Actinopolymorpha cephalotaxi: one gene and its partner. Each later gene encodes a partner of the first gene's protein in a complex. Links are inferred from orthologs where the notes say so. Each region holds a gene or a part of one and is shown on either strand. Other genes may lie near its edges.

Region 1 (7,430 bases):
TCGAGGACACCGACTTGCCCGAGCCGGACTCGCCGACGATGCCGAGGACCTCGCGTTCGTGCACGACGTAGGAGGCTCCGCGGACGGCGCGGACCGTTCCGTCCTCGGTGGGGAAGCTCACCGCGAGGTTCTCCACCCGGAGCACCTCCGCCGGCGGCGCGCCCGGCCCGGCGCCACCGGTGCCGCGGCCGGCCGCACGGTCGGGTCCGAACGCGTCGTCACGTCCACGTCCGGGCGGGCCGAAGTCCAGCACCTCGGGACCGGTGCCGTCGCGGTCGCCGGTGCCGTCGGCGCCGAGCTGACCGGGGGAGTCGGGGCCGGATCCGGAACGGCTGCCCCGGCGGGGCCACAGGGAAGGAGTCATCAGGCGCGCACCCTTGTCTGTCGCGGGTCGAACGCGTCCCGCAGCCCGTCGCCGATGAAGTTGACCGCGAGGGCGATGGCGATGATGAACAACCCGGGCCACCAGAACAGCCAGGGCCGGGTGATCATCGCCGAGCGGTACTGCGTGATGAGCAGGCCGAGGGAGGTGTCCGGCGGCTGGACGCCGAACCCGAGGAACGACAGCGCCGTCTCCAGCAGCACCGCGCCGGCGATCGTCAGGGTGGCGCTCACCACGATCACGCCGATGGCGTTCGGCATGATGTGCCGGAAGATCGTCCGCATCGACGGCGTGCCGACGGCGCGGGCCGCCTCCACGAACTCCTTCTCCCGCAGGGAGAGGAACTCACCGCGCACCAGCCGGGCGAGCTGGGTCCAGACCACCAGTCCCAGCACGATGCCGAGCATGACGATGCCGCTGCCGAGTGCCATCCGGCCGACGACCGCGCAGATGACGATCGTCGGGATGGTGATCATCACGTCGGTGAAGCGCATCAGCGCGGCCTCCACCCAGCCGCGGAAGTAGCCCGCGACCGCGCCGACGACCGTGCCGACAATGGTGGCCACGATGCCGACGATGAACGCGACCATCAGCGACTGCTGCGCACCGCGCATGGTGAGCGCGAAGTAGTCCTTGCCGATGTTGTCCTGGCCGAACGGGTGCGCGCCCCACCGCAGGCCACCGCCGCCGAGGAAGGAGGGCACCACGCTGAGGGTCGGGCGGCCGCCGTCGACCACCTCGGCGGTCGCCTTGTAGCTCAGGTGCCACCAGCCGGGCAGCGGCCCGATGCCGATCGAGCTGAACGCGAGGAGGAGTACGCCGGCCAGCAGCACCATGCCGGCCAGCGCGGCCCGGTGCCGGAAGAACCTGCTGCGGATCAGCTGGCCCTGGGTACGGGCGACGACGGTCGTCCCGCCCGGCGCCGTGTCGTCCGGCCCGCGCGCGGGCCCGGGCTCACCCGGGACCTGCCGGTCGGTGGCTTGAGTGGTCACGCGTCCTCCCTTCACGTCAGCCGGATTCGCGGGTCGAGGTAGGCGTAGGCGATGTCGGCCAGCATGTTGAACACCACGACGGCGGTGCCGGAGACGATGAAGAACGCCATCACGGGGTTGGGGTCGACGTTCATCACGCCGTCCCGGAACATCACGCCGAGGCCTCGCCAGCCGAAGACGTTCTCGGTGATGATCGCCCCGCCGAACATGCCGGCGAAGTCGAACGCCATCAGCGTGGTCAGCGGCACCAGCGCGTTGCGCAGGGCGTGCCGGGTGATGACGCTGCGCTCGGTCAGTCCCTTGGACCGGGCGGTGCGTACGTAGTCCTGGTTGAGCACCTCGAGCATGCTCGCCCGGGTGTAGCGGGTGTACAGCGCGAACGAGATCAGCAGCAACGCCATGCTGGGCAGGGCGATGTGGCTCACCGCGTCCCAGGTGAGGTCCCAGAACCCGCCGGTGAAGTTGGGGGTGCGGGCGCCGATGGTGGAGACCGGCCGGCCGAACGTGCGCTGGCTGTAGCCGGAGAACGCCTGGAAGAACCTGTCGAAGAAGATCAGCCCGCCGGTGAACAGCCCGGTGAGTACGGCCGCGGTGACCGCGCGCCGGCGTTGCACCCCGCCCAGCGCCAGGCCGATGCCGGCGCTGACCACGACGCTGACCAGGGCGAGGCCCGCGATCACCGCCCAGGTCGGGTCGGCGAGGACGGAGTTGAGCGCCAGCGAGGACAGGGCGCCGACCCCGGCCGCCGCCAGCGCGGCGTACAGCGGATCGCGGTTGCGCAGACCCGCGACCAGGGTGGCGATCCCGACGGCGGACGCCAGCGAGACGACCAGGATCACCGCGAAGCCGAGACCCGGATCGGCGAACCACCGGGTGAGCGACAGATAGGTGAGGATGCCACCGGCCGACAGCGCCGCCACCGTGAACGCGAGGGCCCGGCGGCGCAGGTTGCCGCCCATGATCGCGCTCCAGGCGAGTCCGGCCACGGCGGCGACGAGCACGATCACCTGGACGGGTATCTCCGGATCGCGCAGCCAGTTGTTGAACTCGATCGCGGCGAACTGCTTGAGCATCACCGCCACCCAGAACGACGGCAGCGAGAAGAACAGGAACGACCCGAGGGTGACCGCGTAGTCGAACCCGGTGTACTGCCGCAGTGCCGACACGATCCCGACCATGATCCCGACGACCAGGGCCAGCACCGAGGCGGCCAGGACGAGTTGCAGGGTGGCCGTCACCGCCTGGCTGAGCAGGCCGCCGACGTCCTGGCCGGTTCGGGTGGAGCCCAGGTCACCGTGGGCGACCCCCGCGAGCCAGGTGACGTAGCGCAGCGGCACCGGCTGGTCGAGGTGCATGAGTTTCGTGCGCTCGGCGATCTTCTGCGCCCGTTGCGCTGTCTGGTCCTGCCGCAGGTCGGCCAGCGGGTCACCCGACAACGCGGTCAGCGTGTAGACGACGAACGTCGCCACGAGCAGCACACAGGCCGAGATGACGAGCCTGCGCACGATGAAGACGACCACCCCGAACTCCTCACTGAACGTCGTACGCAGGCCTTCTCGTCCGGTGGTTCGCCGTGGCGGGCCGGCCGGCCCGCCACGGCGTTTCGCCAGGGCTGTCCTACGGCCTTGCCGAATCAGGCCGGGTGGCGTCCTAGGACGCGGACCACTTGTCCATGTTCCAGGTGATCGACGCCTGGGACGGGTTCGGCTTGATGTTCTTCAGGGTGTCGCTCCAGGCCGACAGACCGGGCTGGCTGTACAGCGGGATGGTGGCCAGGTCGTCCCACAGCAGCTTCTCGATCTGCGCGTTCAGCTTGGTGCGGGTGTCGGGGTCGGTGCTGCGGTTGAGCTCGCCGATCAGCGAGTCGACCTTCTTGTTGGAGTAGCAGCCGTTGTTGTTGCCCTTGCCCGACGGCGTGCAGGCGGTCGGCGTACGGAACGTCGAGGACCAGCCGCTCACCAGCGACGAACCCGACCAGCCGAACAACGCCACGTCGAAGCCGCCGTTCGCCAGCGCGCCGTCGGCCTCGAAGAAGTTGGCGGCGCCCTGGTCGACGATCTTGAAGCCGGCCTTGCCGCAGGAGTCCGCGATCAACTGGACGACCTGGGTGCGCCGTGGGTTGGGCGTGTTGTAGCCGATCCGCACCTTCAGGCCGGAGTTGCCGGTCGAGGCCAGCATCGCCTTGGAGCCCGCGACGTCGGCCTTGGCGTACTTCTCGGCGCCGACCTCCTTCGCCACGCCGGCGTAGGCCTTGTCGAACGGCGCGATGGTACGGACGTCCATCGGCGCGGCGTCCGGCTTCTGCGGCTTGATCAGGTTGTCCACGATCAGCTTGCGCGGAACGCACATCGCGAACGCCTGCCGCACCTTCTTGTCCTTGAAGGGTCCGGAGCGGAAGTTGAAGTCCAGGTGGTCGTAGAGGTACTGGTCGCCGGTGACGACCTTCACGCCCTGGGTCTCCTTGAGCTGGTTGAGCAGGTCGGGGTTGGACTGCGGCTCGATGATGTTGACCTCACCGTTCTGCAGCGCCTGCACCTGCTCGTCCTGCGCGATGAAGCGGATGACGACGTTCTTCGCCGCCGGCGGGTCGCCCCAGTACTTGTCGTTGGCGGTCAGCGTGATCGACTGACCGGCGTCCCATTTGCTCAGCTTGTACGGGCCCGAGGACGGGATCACCGACGCGTCGGGCAGCTTGCCCGGCTGCATCACCCAGCCGGAGTTGTAGAACTTCGCCGCCTTGGCCAGCGCCGCCGCGTCCTTCTTCTTGACCGCGGTGATGAACTGGTCCTCGCTCATGCCCGACTGCTTCTCCACCACGTGGGCGGGCAGCAGGCCGGTCGCGCCCGGCGCCACCGACTCCCAGTCGGCGAACGGCTCGGAGAACTTGAAGGTGAACTTCTTGTCCCCGGCCGCGCAGTTGGGGGTCTCGACGAGCTCCTTGCCCGTGGTGCCCGCGGTGGAGAACAGATCCTTGCCGACCTTGCCGGAGTTGGCGGCCCAGAACAGCAGGATGTCGTCGCAGTCGATCGGGTTGCCGTCGGACCAGACCGCCTTGGGGTTGATCGTGTAGTCGACGGTGAGCGGGTCGTCGGAGGTCTTCTTGTACGTGCCGAACGTGGTGTCGGGCTTGACCGAACCATCCGCGCCGAAGTACCAGAACCCGCTCAGCACCCGCTGGAGAACGATGTTGTTCTTGCTCGCGTTGTTCTCCGCGGTGTTGCCGTTGTAGGCGTCGATCTCCTGCTCGAAGGTGTGCGTGATGGTGATCGGCGCCGACGTCTTGCCGCCCTGGGCTCCGGTGTCGGTGCCCTCCTTGTTGCCGCCACCTCCGCCGCCGCAGCCGCCGAGCACCAGCGCGGCACTGGCGACGAGTCCGACGTACCAGGTCTTCCTGCGTTGCGTGCTCACCGGCGGCTCCTAGCTGGAAATGCTCCGTCACGGGCGGGAATGCCAAAGATGATCATTCTTGTCGTACGGGCCGCAAGGGCCGTGCCGGAGTGTTATCGAGCTGAGACGTGCTGTTTATCGGGGTTGTCGACCCGGCGCCGTCCGGCTCTTCGGCGCCCGGCCGTAGACTCCGACCCATGGCCGGCCGGATCCGCGACGACGACATCGCGCTGGTCCGGGAACGCACCCGGATCGACGAGGTCGTCTCCCAGTACGTCACGTTGCGCCCGGCGGGGACCGGTTCGCTGAAGGGGCTGTGTCCCTTCCACGACGAGAAGTCGCCGTCGTTCAACGTCCGCCCCCAGGTCGGCGCCTACCACTGCTTCGGCTGCGGCGAGGGCGGCGACTCCATCTCGTTCCTGCAGAAGATCGCGGGCCTCGGTTTCGTCGAGTCGGTCGAACGCCTCGCCACCATGGCCGGCGTTCAGTTGCGCTACGTCGACGGCGGTCAGCCCGAGCGGCGCCAGCCAGGCACCCGCGCCCGGCTGATCGAGGCCCACAAGGCCGCGGAGGAGTTCTACAAGGAGCAGCTGAACTCCTCGCGCGACGCGGCGGCCGGGCGCACCTTCCTCGCCGAGCGCGGCTTCGACCGCGCGGCGGCGGAACACTTCGGCGTCGGCTTCGCCCCGCGCGGCGGCAGCGTGCTGCTGAGCCACCTGCGCGGCCGCGGTTTCTCCGACGACGAGCTCGCCACCGCCGGCCTGGCCGCCAGCGGTGCCCGCGGCCGGTACGACCGGTTCCGGGGGCGGCTGGTGTGGCCGATCCGCGAGCTGTCCGGCGACGTGGTGGGGTTCGGCGCGCGCCGGCTCTTCGACGACGACCGGATCGACGCGAAGTACCTCAACACCCCGGAGACGCCGATCTACCACAAGAGCCAGGTGCTGTACGGCGTCAACCTGGCCCGCCGCGAGATCGCCCGCCAGTTCCAGGCGGTCGTGGTGGAGGGCTACACCGACGTGATGGCCTGTCACCTCGCCGGCGTAACCACCGCCGTCGCCACCTGCGGCACGGCGTTCGGAGAGGACCACGCCCGGGTGCTACGCCGGCTGCTGCTGGACCACGAGGAGTCCCGCGGTGAGGTGATCTACACCTTCGACGGCGACGAGGCCGGCCAGCGGGCGGCGGTGAAGGCGTTCGAGGGCGACCAGCAGTTCGCGTCACAGACCTACGTCGCGGTCGAGCCGGACGGGCTCGACCCCTGCGACCTGCGGCTCAAGCACGGCGACGCGGCGGTCCGCGACCTGATCGCCCGCCGCATCCCGCTGTACCGCTTCGTCCTGGAGCGGGCGCTGGACCGGTTCGACCTGGACCGCGCCGACGGCCGGGTGGACGCGCTGCGGGCCACCGCGCCGTACTTCCGTTCCGTCCGCGACCGGGCCAAGCTGGTCGGCTACTCCCGCGAGCTCGCCGGCATGCTCGGCATGGACGTCGAGGAGGTCCGGGCGGAGGTGGCCCGGGCAGCCGCCGCCACCGGACGCGCGGCCGGTGGCCCCGGGTCCGGTGGTGCGCGCGCGGACCGAGCGGACCGGGCCGGACGTGGGCGCGGGACGGCGCCGGAGCCCGAGGCCGCGCCGGCGGCGCCGCAGACACCGCTGCCCGACCCGCGCGACCAGCCGCTCAGCACCGAACGCTCGCTGCTCCGGTTGGTGGTCCAGGCGCCGACCGTGGTGGGCCCGGCGTTCGACGCGCTGGAGGAGAACGTCTTCACCCATCCCGCGTACGTCGCCGTGCGGCAACTGGTCGCGGACGTCGGCGGCGTCGGCACCTCCGCCGGCGGCGACGCCTGGGTGTCCGCACTCGCCGAGCACGCACCCGACGACGCCGTACGCCGGCTGGTCACCGTGCTCGCCGTGGAGCCGCTGCCGGCGTCCGGTGCCCCGGAGCGGCGTTACGCCGCCGACCTGCTCGTCCGGGTGCAGGAGCGCGCGGTCGCCCGCCGGATCGCCGACGTCAAGTCCAAGTTGCAGCGGATGAACCCCACCGAGCACACCGAGGCGTACAACAAGCTCTTCGGTGAGCTGGTCGCGCTCGAGCAGCACCGCTACGGGCTGCGCGAACAGGCGGCCGGCGGCCTCGGCTGACTCCGGACCGGTCGGCGCCGCGCCGCACCGCACCGCACCCGGCGGCGCCCGTTGACCGAGGTCCCGGTGGCCGGGACCGGACCGGCTCGGCGCCCGGCCGCCACCTGCCGCACCGGCCGGTTGGCGGCAGCGGTTAGTTTCTAGAGCATGCCGAAGGTCGCCGGAGTCGACTCCTCCACCCAGTCCTGCAAGATCGTCGTGGCCGACGCCGACACCGGCGAGGTGCTCGACGAGCGCGTCGCCGCACACCCGGACGGCACCGAGTGCCCGCCGGACGCGTGGTGGTCGGCGCTGAAGGAGGCGGCCGAGGGGCTGCTGGACGACGTGGCCGCGGTCGGCGTCGCCGGCCAGCAGCACGGCATGGTCACCCTGGACGAGGCCGGCGAGGTCGTCCGCCCGGCGCTGCTGTGGAACGACACCCGGTCCGCGGAAGCGGCCCGCCGGCTGGTGCGGCTGCTCGGCCCGGGCGGCTGGGCGGAGGCGGTCGGATCGGTGCCGCTGGCCAGCATGACCGTGAGCAAGCTCGCC
Region 2 (7,417 bases), 3.0 Mb from region 1 along the record:
CGCGCGCTGACGAGGAGGTTGACACGCTATGAAGCTCATCCTCACCCAGGAAGTGTCCGGTCTGGGCACTCCGGGCGACATCGTCGAGGTCAAGGACGGCTACGGCCGTAACTTCCTCATCCCGCGCGGTCTCGGCATGCGCTGGACCAAGGGCGGCGAGAAGCAGGTCGCCTCGATCCGCAAGGCACGCGAGGTCCGCGAGATCCGCGACCTCGGGCACGCCGAGCAGGTCAAGAGCCAGCTCGAGGGCCTGTCGGTGAAGCTGCCGGCGCGGTCCGGCGAGAGCGGTCGGCTGTTCGGCTCGGTCACCGTCGCCGACATCGTGGCGGCGGTCAAGAAGTCCGGCGGCCCCGACATCGACAAGCGGCGGATCGAGATCGGCACGCCGATCAAGACGCTCGGCTCGCACCAGGTGTCGGTTCGCCTGCACCAGGAGCTGGCCGCCACGCTGTCGCTCGAGGTCGTCTCGGCCTGAGCACCGCGGGGTGCGCCTCGGCGCACCCGAGCGCATTGCTGCCCGGAGGGGCGGTCCCGAGTCCGGGGCCGCCCCTCCGGTCGTTCTCCGGGTCGTTCTCCGGCCCGTCAGCGGCGGGCGGCGCCCGCCCCGGTCACCAGCCAGGCGTCGCCGCGGGCACGCACCGCCAGGGTCACCAGCCGGGCCACCATGAACCCGCCGAACGCCCACCACAGCGCGAGTAGGCCCGCGTGCGTGGCGTACACCAGCACCGCGAGCGGCAGGAACGCGACCAGCGTCATCAGCCCGGCGTACGCGAGGTACTTCCCGTCGCCCGCGCCGATGAGCACGCCGTCCAGGACGAACACGATCCCCGCGACCGGTTCGAAGCAGGCGAACACGAGGACCGCCTGGGCGAGCAGCGCCTGGACGGCGGGATCGGCGCTGAACAACGGCACGTACACCGGCCGCGCCAGCACCACCACCGCGCCGAACACCACTCCCGCGCCGATGCCCCACTCCACCATCCGGCGGGTCGCCGCCCGCGTGCCCGCCACGTCCGACCCGCCGAGGTAGCGGCCCACGATGGCCTGGCCGGCGATCGCGATCGCGTCCAGGGCGATGGCGAGGGTGTTCCACAGCGTGAACGCCACCTGGTTGGCGGCCAGGGACACGTCGCCGAACGACGTGGCGACGTACGCGGTGACCAGCAGCGCGGCCCGCAGCGTCAGCGTGCGGATGATCAGTGGTACGCCCGCGTGCGCGCTCGCCCGGATGCCGGGCAGGTCCGGCTTCAGCGGCGCACCGTGCCGGCGGGCTGCTCGGACCACGACCACGACCAGCGCCACCGCGCCGGCGGTCTGGGCGAGCACCGTGCCCCACGCCGAGCCCGCGATCCCCAGGTGCAGGCCGTAGACGAAGAGCACGTTGAGCACGACGTTCCCGACGTACGACGCGCCGGCGATCCACAGCGGCGTCCGGGTGTCCTGCAGCCCGCGCAGCACGCCCGTCCCGGCGAACGTCAGCAACAGCGCGGGCATGCCGAGCACCGCCACCCGCAGATAGGTGACCGCGAACTCGTGCACCTGCGGTGAGGGCCCGAACGCGCCGACGACGGCCGGGGCCGCCAGGGTGCCGACGAGCGCGAGCAGCACCCCGAGCCCGAGCGCCAGCCACAGCCCGTCGATGCCGTACGCCAGCGCCGACCGGCGATCGCCCGCGCCCAGGTGACGGGCGACGGACGCGGTGGTGGCGTAGGCGAGGAAGACGAACACGCCTACCAGGGTCTGCAGTGCCGTGCCGGCCAGGCCGAGGGCGGCGAGCTGGGGGGTGCCCAGGTGGCCGACGATCGCGGAGTCGGCCAGCAGGTAGACGGGTTCGGCGATCAGCGCGCCGAACGCCGGGATCGCCAGCCGAAGGATGTCCCGGTCGTACGGGCTCCGGAGCCGGGTGAGGGACACGGGCGGGGTACCTCCGGGGACGCCGCGGCACGGTGCGGGTGGGGGGCTGTGGGGGTGGCCGTCCCTATGATGCGGCCACCACGGTGCGCGGCCGGTCGTCGGCCCCAGGTGGGCCGGGCGGACGCGGCGCGCCCGGCGTGACCGACACGCCCGGGCAAGCAATTGCCGGGCACTTTCTCCGGACACATCCCGTGTCCACAGCGTGGGGACGCCGAATCCGCAGGCGAAGCGCCTGATCGCCGGGCGGGCGAGATCTTCTCCACAGAGAAATCCCCAGGCTGTGCACAGCGAATCCCCAGGCAATCCACCGGCTACCCACAGCCCCTGTGTACGACAGAGTTGCCGCTCACCGGCCCGCACGGCGTACGGTCGCCTCTCACGTCGAACCCTGTCCGGTCGGGTTCACCGCCTTGTCGGTGGTCGCCGCTAGAACTGTCGCACAGGTGTTCGTCACGGGTGGAGCGTCGGAGGTAGTGCGGCAGTGAGTGTCAGTGAGTTCCCTGTCCCCCGCGCGGTCGAAGGTGCACCCGACCGGATGCCGCCACAGGACCTCGCCGCGGAGCAGTGCGTGCTCGGCAGCATGCTGCTGTCCAAGGACGCCATCGCCGACGTGGTGGAGGAGATCCGCGGGCCCGACTTCTACCGGCCCGCGCACGAGATGGTCTACGAGGCGGTGCTCGACCTCTACGGCCGGGGCGAGCCCGCCGACGCGGTGACCGTGGCGGCGGAGCTGCAGCGCAAGGGCGAGCTGCCCCGGATCGGCGGCGCGCCCTATCTCCACACCCTGATCGCCTCGGTGCCGTCGGCGGCCAACGCCGGCTACTACGCCGTGATCGTGCGGGAGAAGGCGATCCTGCGCCGGCTGGTCGAGGCGGGCACCAAGATCACCCAGATCGGGTACGCCGGCGACGGTGACGTCGACGACGTGGTCGACCGGGCGCAGGCGGAGATCTACAGCGTCACCGACAAGCGCAGCAGCGAGGACTACGCCGTCCTCGGCGAGATCATGGAGTCCGCGCTCGACGAGATCGAGGCGATCGGCTCCCGCGGCGGGCAGATGGTCGGCGTGCCCACCGGGTTCACCGACCTGGACGCGCTGACCAACGGCCTGCACCCCGGCCAGCTGATCGTCGTGGCCGCCCGGCCCGGTGTCGGCAAGAGCGCGCTGGCCCTCGACTTCGCCCGGGCGGCGTCGGTCAAGCACGGCCTGGCGTCGGTGATCTTCTCGCTGGAGATGAGCCGTACCGAGATCACCATGCGGCTGCTGTCGGCGGAGGCCCGGGTCCCGCTGCACCACATGCGGCAGGGCAGCATGAGCGACGACGACTGGGCGCGGATGGCGCGGCGGATGGGCGAGGTCTCCGGCGCCCCGCTCTTCATCGACGACTCGCCCAACATGACGCTGATGGAGATCCGGGCCAAGTGCCGGCGGCTGCGCCAGCGCAACGACCTGCGGCTGATCGTCCTCGACTACATCCAGCTGATGACGTCCGGCAAGCGGGTGGAGAGCCGGCAGGTGGAGGTCGCGGAGTTCTCCCGAAACCTCAAGCTGCTGGCCAAGGAGCTCGGCGTCCCCGTCGTCGCGCTGTCCCAGCTCAACCGCGGTCCCGAGCAGCGCACCGACAAGCGCCCGATGCTCTCCGACCTTCGCGAATCGGGCAGCATTGAACAGGATGCGGACATGGTGATCCTGCTGCACCGCGAGGACGCCTACGAACGCGAGTCGTCCCGGCCCGGCGAGGCCGACTTCATCGTCGCCAAGCACCGCAACGGGCCCACCGCCAACATCACCGTCGCCTTCCAGGGCCACTACTCCCGCTTCGTCGACATGGCCCAGGGCTGATCTGTCAAGAGTGCGTTGACAAGGGCGGCCTCGGGGATCGACGACGTACGCGTGCCCACGCCGCGGCTGCGGCGACCGCCACCGCGAACACTGCGGCACTGCCCGCGATGTCGAGGACGTAGTGGTTCCCGGTGGCGATGACCACGACGACCATCAGAACGGGAAACAGCCAGGCCGGCAGCGCTGCCCGGGGGTGGGTTCGGCGCAGCGCCGACCAGACGGCGAACGCACACCAGGCCGCCAGCGCGACGTGCATGCTCGGCATCGCCGAGAAGTGGTTCTGACCGTTGTCCATCGTGGTGGACGCCCTGCTGCCCAGCAGGTCGTTCTCGCCGATGATGTCGACGACCCCACTGAGGGCGAACCGCGGCGGAGACATCGGCAGGGCCCACCAGACGAGCAGGGCCAACACGGTCATCGCCACCAGCACCCGCCGCAGCCGCACGTAGAGGTCGCCGTGCCGCAGGGCGGCCCACACCAGCACCCCGATGAGCGCGACGTAGTACAACCGGTAGAAGTACACCGACGGCTGGATCAGGACCGGCGCCTGGGCGAGCCACTGGTTCGCTGCCAGCTCGATGTCCAGATGGGCGGCCCGCTCCAGCGACTGCAGGCCGACGGCGTTGCGGGTCGCGGCGGAGACGTCCTGGCCGGTGAGTGCATGCAGGCGCGTGAAGACGACGAACCAGGCAGCGAGACCGACGAGTTCGACGACGGCCCACCGCGATGACCGAGGACCACCCCGTGCTCCTCGTGCCCACGCAGATCCGCGGCCACCGGAGGCCCCGTTGTTTCGCACGTCACAGTGAACAACCAGCGCATGCTGACAGTCCACATCTCACGGGAGCCACATCTCGCGGGAGCCGGCCTCCCGAGCTGGGACAGGCCCGCCGGGTTCGGCGATGAAATCCGGACTGACAGGACGAAACCGTCGCTGCCAGGATGAACCGGTGCAGAAACTGCTCGGCACCGTCTTCTTCCTGCCAACCCTCTTCGTCGTCGGCCTCGGTTTCGCCGTGGCCATCCGCCGGCTGCTCGGCGTCCGGATCGGCCTGGTCCGGACGGTGCTCGCCGCCGCTCTCGCCCTGGTGGTCTGCGGTCCGCTGCTGGCCGCGATGGTGCCCGGGCCCGAGGCCATCGACACGGGCTCCGGGATCCTGCTCATCGTCCTCGCCGCCTGTTGCGCCAGCCTGGTGGCGATGATCGTCCTGGTCATCGCCGAGGTGCTCGTACCCGACGGCTCGCTGCCCGGGCCGATCGAACTCTGGCGTGGCTGGCGCTCACGGCTGGTCCGGGCACGGCGCTACTCCCAGATCGTGCGCATCGCCGCGCGGCACGGACTCGGCCGGTTCCTGCGCGGGCACCGGCACCGCGGTCTGGAGTCGGCCGTCTCCCGGCGCGACCTGGCCAGGTCGGTGCGCCGGGCGCTGGACGAGGGCGGGGTCACGTTCGTCAAGCTGGGCCAGCAACTGTCGACCCGGCGCGACCTGCTGCCGCCGGAGTTCGTGGCCGAGCTGACCCAACTGCAGGACAACGCCGCGCCCATCGCCTGGCCGCTGGTCGAGGAGGTGCTGGTCTCGGAGTTCGGGCGTCCCGTCGGTGAGGTGTTCGCGGAGTTCGACCACGCCCCGCTCGCGGCGGCCTCGGTCGCGCAGGTGCACAGCGCCCGGCTGCCCGACGGCCGACCGGTCGTGGTGAAGGTCCAGCGTCCCGGCATCGAGCGGACCGTCGAGCGTGACCTCGACATCCTGCTCCGGCTGGCCCGCACGCTGGAGTTCCGTACCGACTGGGGGCGGTCCCTGCGGGTCGCCGACCTCGCCGGTGGGTTCGCCGAGGCGCTGCGCGAGGAGCTCGACTTCACCGTCGAACGCGACAACCTGCAGGCGATGGCCGCGGCTCTCGCCGACGGACCGGACCGGGAGATCCGGGTGCCCGCACCCCACGCCGGGCTCGCCTCCGAACGCGTCCTGGTGATGGAACGCCTGCACGGCACGCCGCTCGGCGCGGCCGAGGAAACCCTCGCCGCCCTCGGTGCCGGTCGCCGGCGGCAGGTGGCGAACGCTCTGCTGGAGACGGTCTTCGACCAGGTGCTGGTACGCGGGATGTTTCACGTGGATCTTCATCCGGGCAACGTGCTGGTCGCCGCCGACGGCTCCCTCGGGATGCTGGACCTCGGGTCGGTGGGCCGGTTGGACGGGACGACCAGGTTGGCGGTCGGCCGGTTGCTGGCCGCGCTGGGGCGGGCCGACTCGATGGCCGCCAGCGACGCGCTGCTGGAGCTGGTCGACCGTCCGGACGAGATCGACGAACGCACTCTCGAACGCGCGCTCGGCGTGCTGATCGTCCGGTACGCCTCACCCGGCGCGAGCGCCGGTGCCGCCGCGTTCGCCGAGCTGTTCCGCCTGGTCACCACCCACCGGCTCGGTATCCCGCCGCAGGTGGCGGCGATCTTCCGTACGTTCGCCACGCTGGAGGGCACGCTCACCGTGGTGGACCCGGACTTCGACCTGGTGGCCGGTGCCCGCGAGGTCGGGCGTGCGCAGTTCGCCGAGGCGGTGGAGCCGATACGCCTGCGGCAGGCGCTCGAGGACGAGCTCGTGACCCTGCTGCCGATGCTGCGCCGGCTGCCGCGCCGGGTGGACCGAATCGCCGACGCCGTCGAGCACGGCAGGTTCACGGTCAACGTCCGGCTGTTCGCCGACGCCCGGGACCGCCGGGTGGTGACCGGCCTCGTGCACCAGGCGCTGCTGGCGTTCGTCGGGGCGGCGGCCGGGGTGCTCGCGGTGATGCTGCTGGGCACCGAGGGTGGACCCCGGGTCACCGAGACCTTCGGCCTGTTCGGCGTGCTGGGGTACGCGTTGCTGATCGTGGCCGTCGTGTTGGTGCTGCGGGTCCTGGTGGTGGTGTTCCGGCGGGACCCGGCCTGAGTCGGGACGTACTGTCAATCCGCACTTGACGTGGCGTGCGCCAACCACGGGTCGGTGCACGCCGGGAGCCGGTGTGATCAGGAGGTCGTGGCGCGCTCGGCCTCGCTGCGCAGAACGCAGAACTCGTTGCCCTCCGGGTCGGCGAAGACCACCCAGCCGGTGCCGTCGGTGTTGCGCCGGTCGTCGAAGATCGTGGCGCCGAGTTCGAGGACGCGTTCGACCTCGACGTCGCGGGTGGTCCCCGGCTCGAGGCACATGTGCAGGCGGTTCTTCACCGTCTTCGGCTCGGGCACCTGCAGGAACAGCAACGGCGGCCCTTCGGGCAGCTGCACGAGCACCTCGGGGTCGCCGGGGAAGTCGTCCTCGCCGAGCGGGGCGTCGAGGAGCTTGCTCCAGAACTGAGCGAGTGTGTACGGGTCGGCGCAGTCGATCGAGAACGTGCGGACACGAGTGGTCAAAGGAACTCCGGGGGGTCGGGTCGTCGAGGTGTGGTGTCGGAAGCTACCAGCCGAGTCCGACGGCGCGTAGAGGTTTTGCGTACCGGCCTGTCAGCGCTTGGTGAACGCCATCGGGTCGTCGACGTCCACGATCTCCTTGCCCATCGGGAACAGCGAGATCGGGACCAGTTTGAAGTTCGCCAGCCCGAGCGGAATGCCGATGATCGTCAGGCACTGCGTGACGCCGGTGACGATGTGGGCGAGGGCCAGCCACCAGCCGGCGAGGATCAGCCAGA

Evidence for each region.
Region 2: the proteins of dnaG (region 1) and dnaB are in contact, whole or in part, in a crystal structure (PDB 2R6A), measured with the Geobacillus stearothermophilus proteins. The link is inferred for Actinopolymorpha cephalotaxi from one-to-one orthologs. Residues at the interface, in WP_049624496.1 of Geobacillus stearothermophilus: Lys456, Leu457, Leu458, Pro459, Ala460, Asn463, Ala464, Leu467, Leu535, Leu536, Ile537, Ala538, Gln544, Glu545, Asp548, Tyr549, His552; in WP_033016901.1 of Geobacillus stearothermophilus: Ser13, Glu15, Ala16, Gln18, Glu91, Leu92, Asp94, Ala95, Val96, Pro97, Thr98, Ala99, Ala100, Asn101, Tyr104, Tyr105, Ile108.

Annotation. Positions count from the first base shown.
Region 1 is NZ_JACBZA010000001.1:3,042,289-3,049,718, reverse strand. The notes cover bases 4,490-7,430. They hold dnaG (DNA primase), read left to right. Parts: upstream 4,490-4,958; coding sequence 4,959-6,902; downstream 6,903-7,430. Other genes in these bases: xylB (xylulokinase), read left to right, coding at 7,050-7,430; FHR37_RS13515 (ABC transporter family substrate-binding protein), read right to left, coding at 4,490-4,782. Also shown: FHR37_RS13530 (ABC transporter ATP-binding protein), read right to left, coding at 1-364; FHR37_RS33115 (ABC transporter permease), read right to left, coding at 364-1,374; FHR37_RS13520 (ABC transporter permease), read right to left, coding at 1,386-2,894; more of FHR37_RS13515, read right to left, coding at 3,025-4,489. UniProt on the Escherichia coli protein: RNA polymerase that catalyzes the synthesis of short RNA molecules used as primers for DNA polymerase during DNA replication.
Region 2 is NZ_JACBZA010000001.1:6,076,136-6,083,552, forward strand. Bases 1,676-4,603 are described here. They hold dnaB (replicative DNA helicase), read left to right. Parts: upstream 1,676-2,449; coding sequence 2,450-3,757; downstream 3,758-4,603. Other genes in these bases: FHR37_RS27040 (MATE family efflux transporter), read right to left, coding at 1,676-1,914; FHR37_RS27050 (phosphatase PAP2 family protein), read right to left, coding at 3,762-4,556. In the rest of the region: rpsR (30S ribosomal protein S18), read left to right, coding at 1-10; rplI (50S ribosomal protein L9), read left to right, coding at 29-475; more of FHR37_RS27040, read right to left, coding at 583-1,675; FHR37_RS27055 (ABC1 kinase family protein), read left to right, coding at 4,708-6,684; FHR37_RS27060 (VOC family protein), read right to left, coding at 6,762-7,142; FHR37_RS27065 (YccF domain-containing protein), read right to left, coding at 7,233-7,417. UniProt on the Escherichia coli protein: The main replicative DNA helicase, it participates in initiation and elongation during chromosome replication. Travels ahead of the DNA replisome, separating dsDNA into templates for DNA synthesis.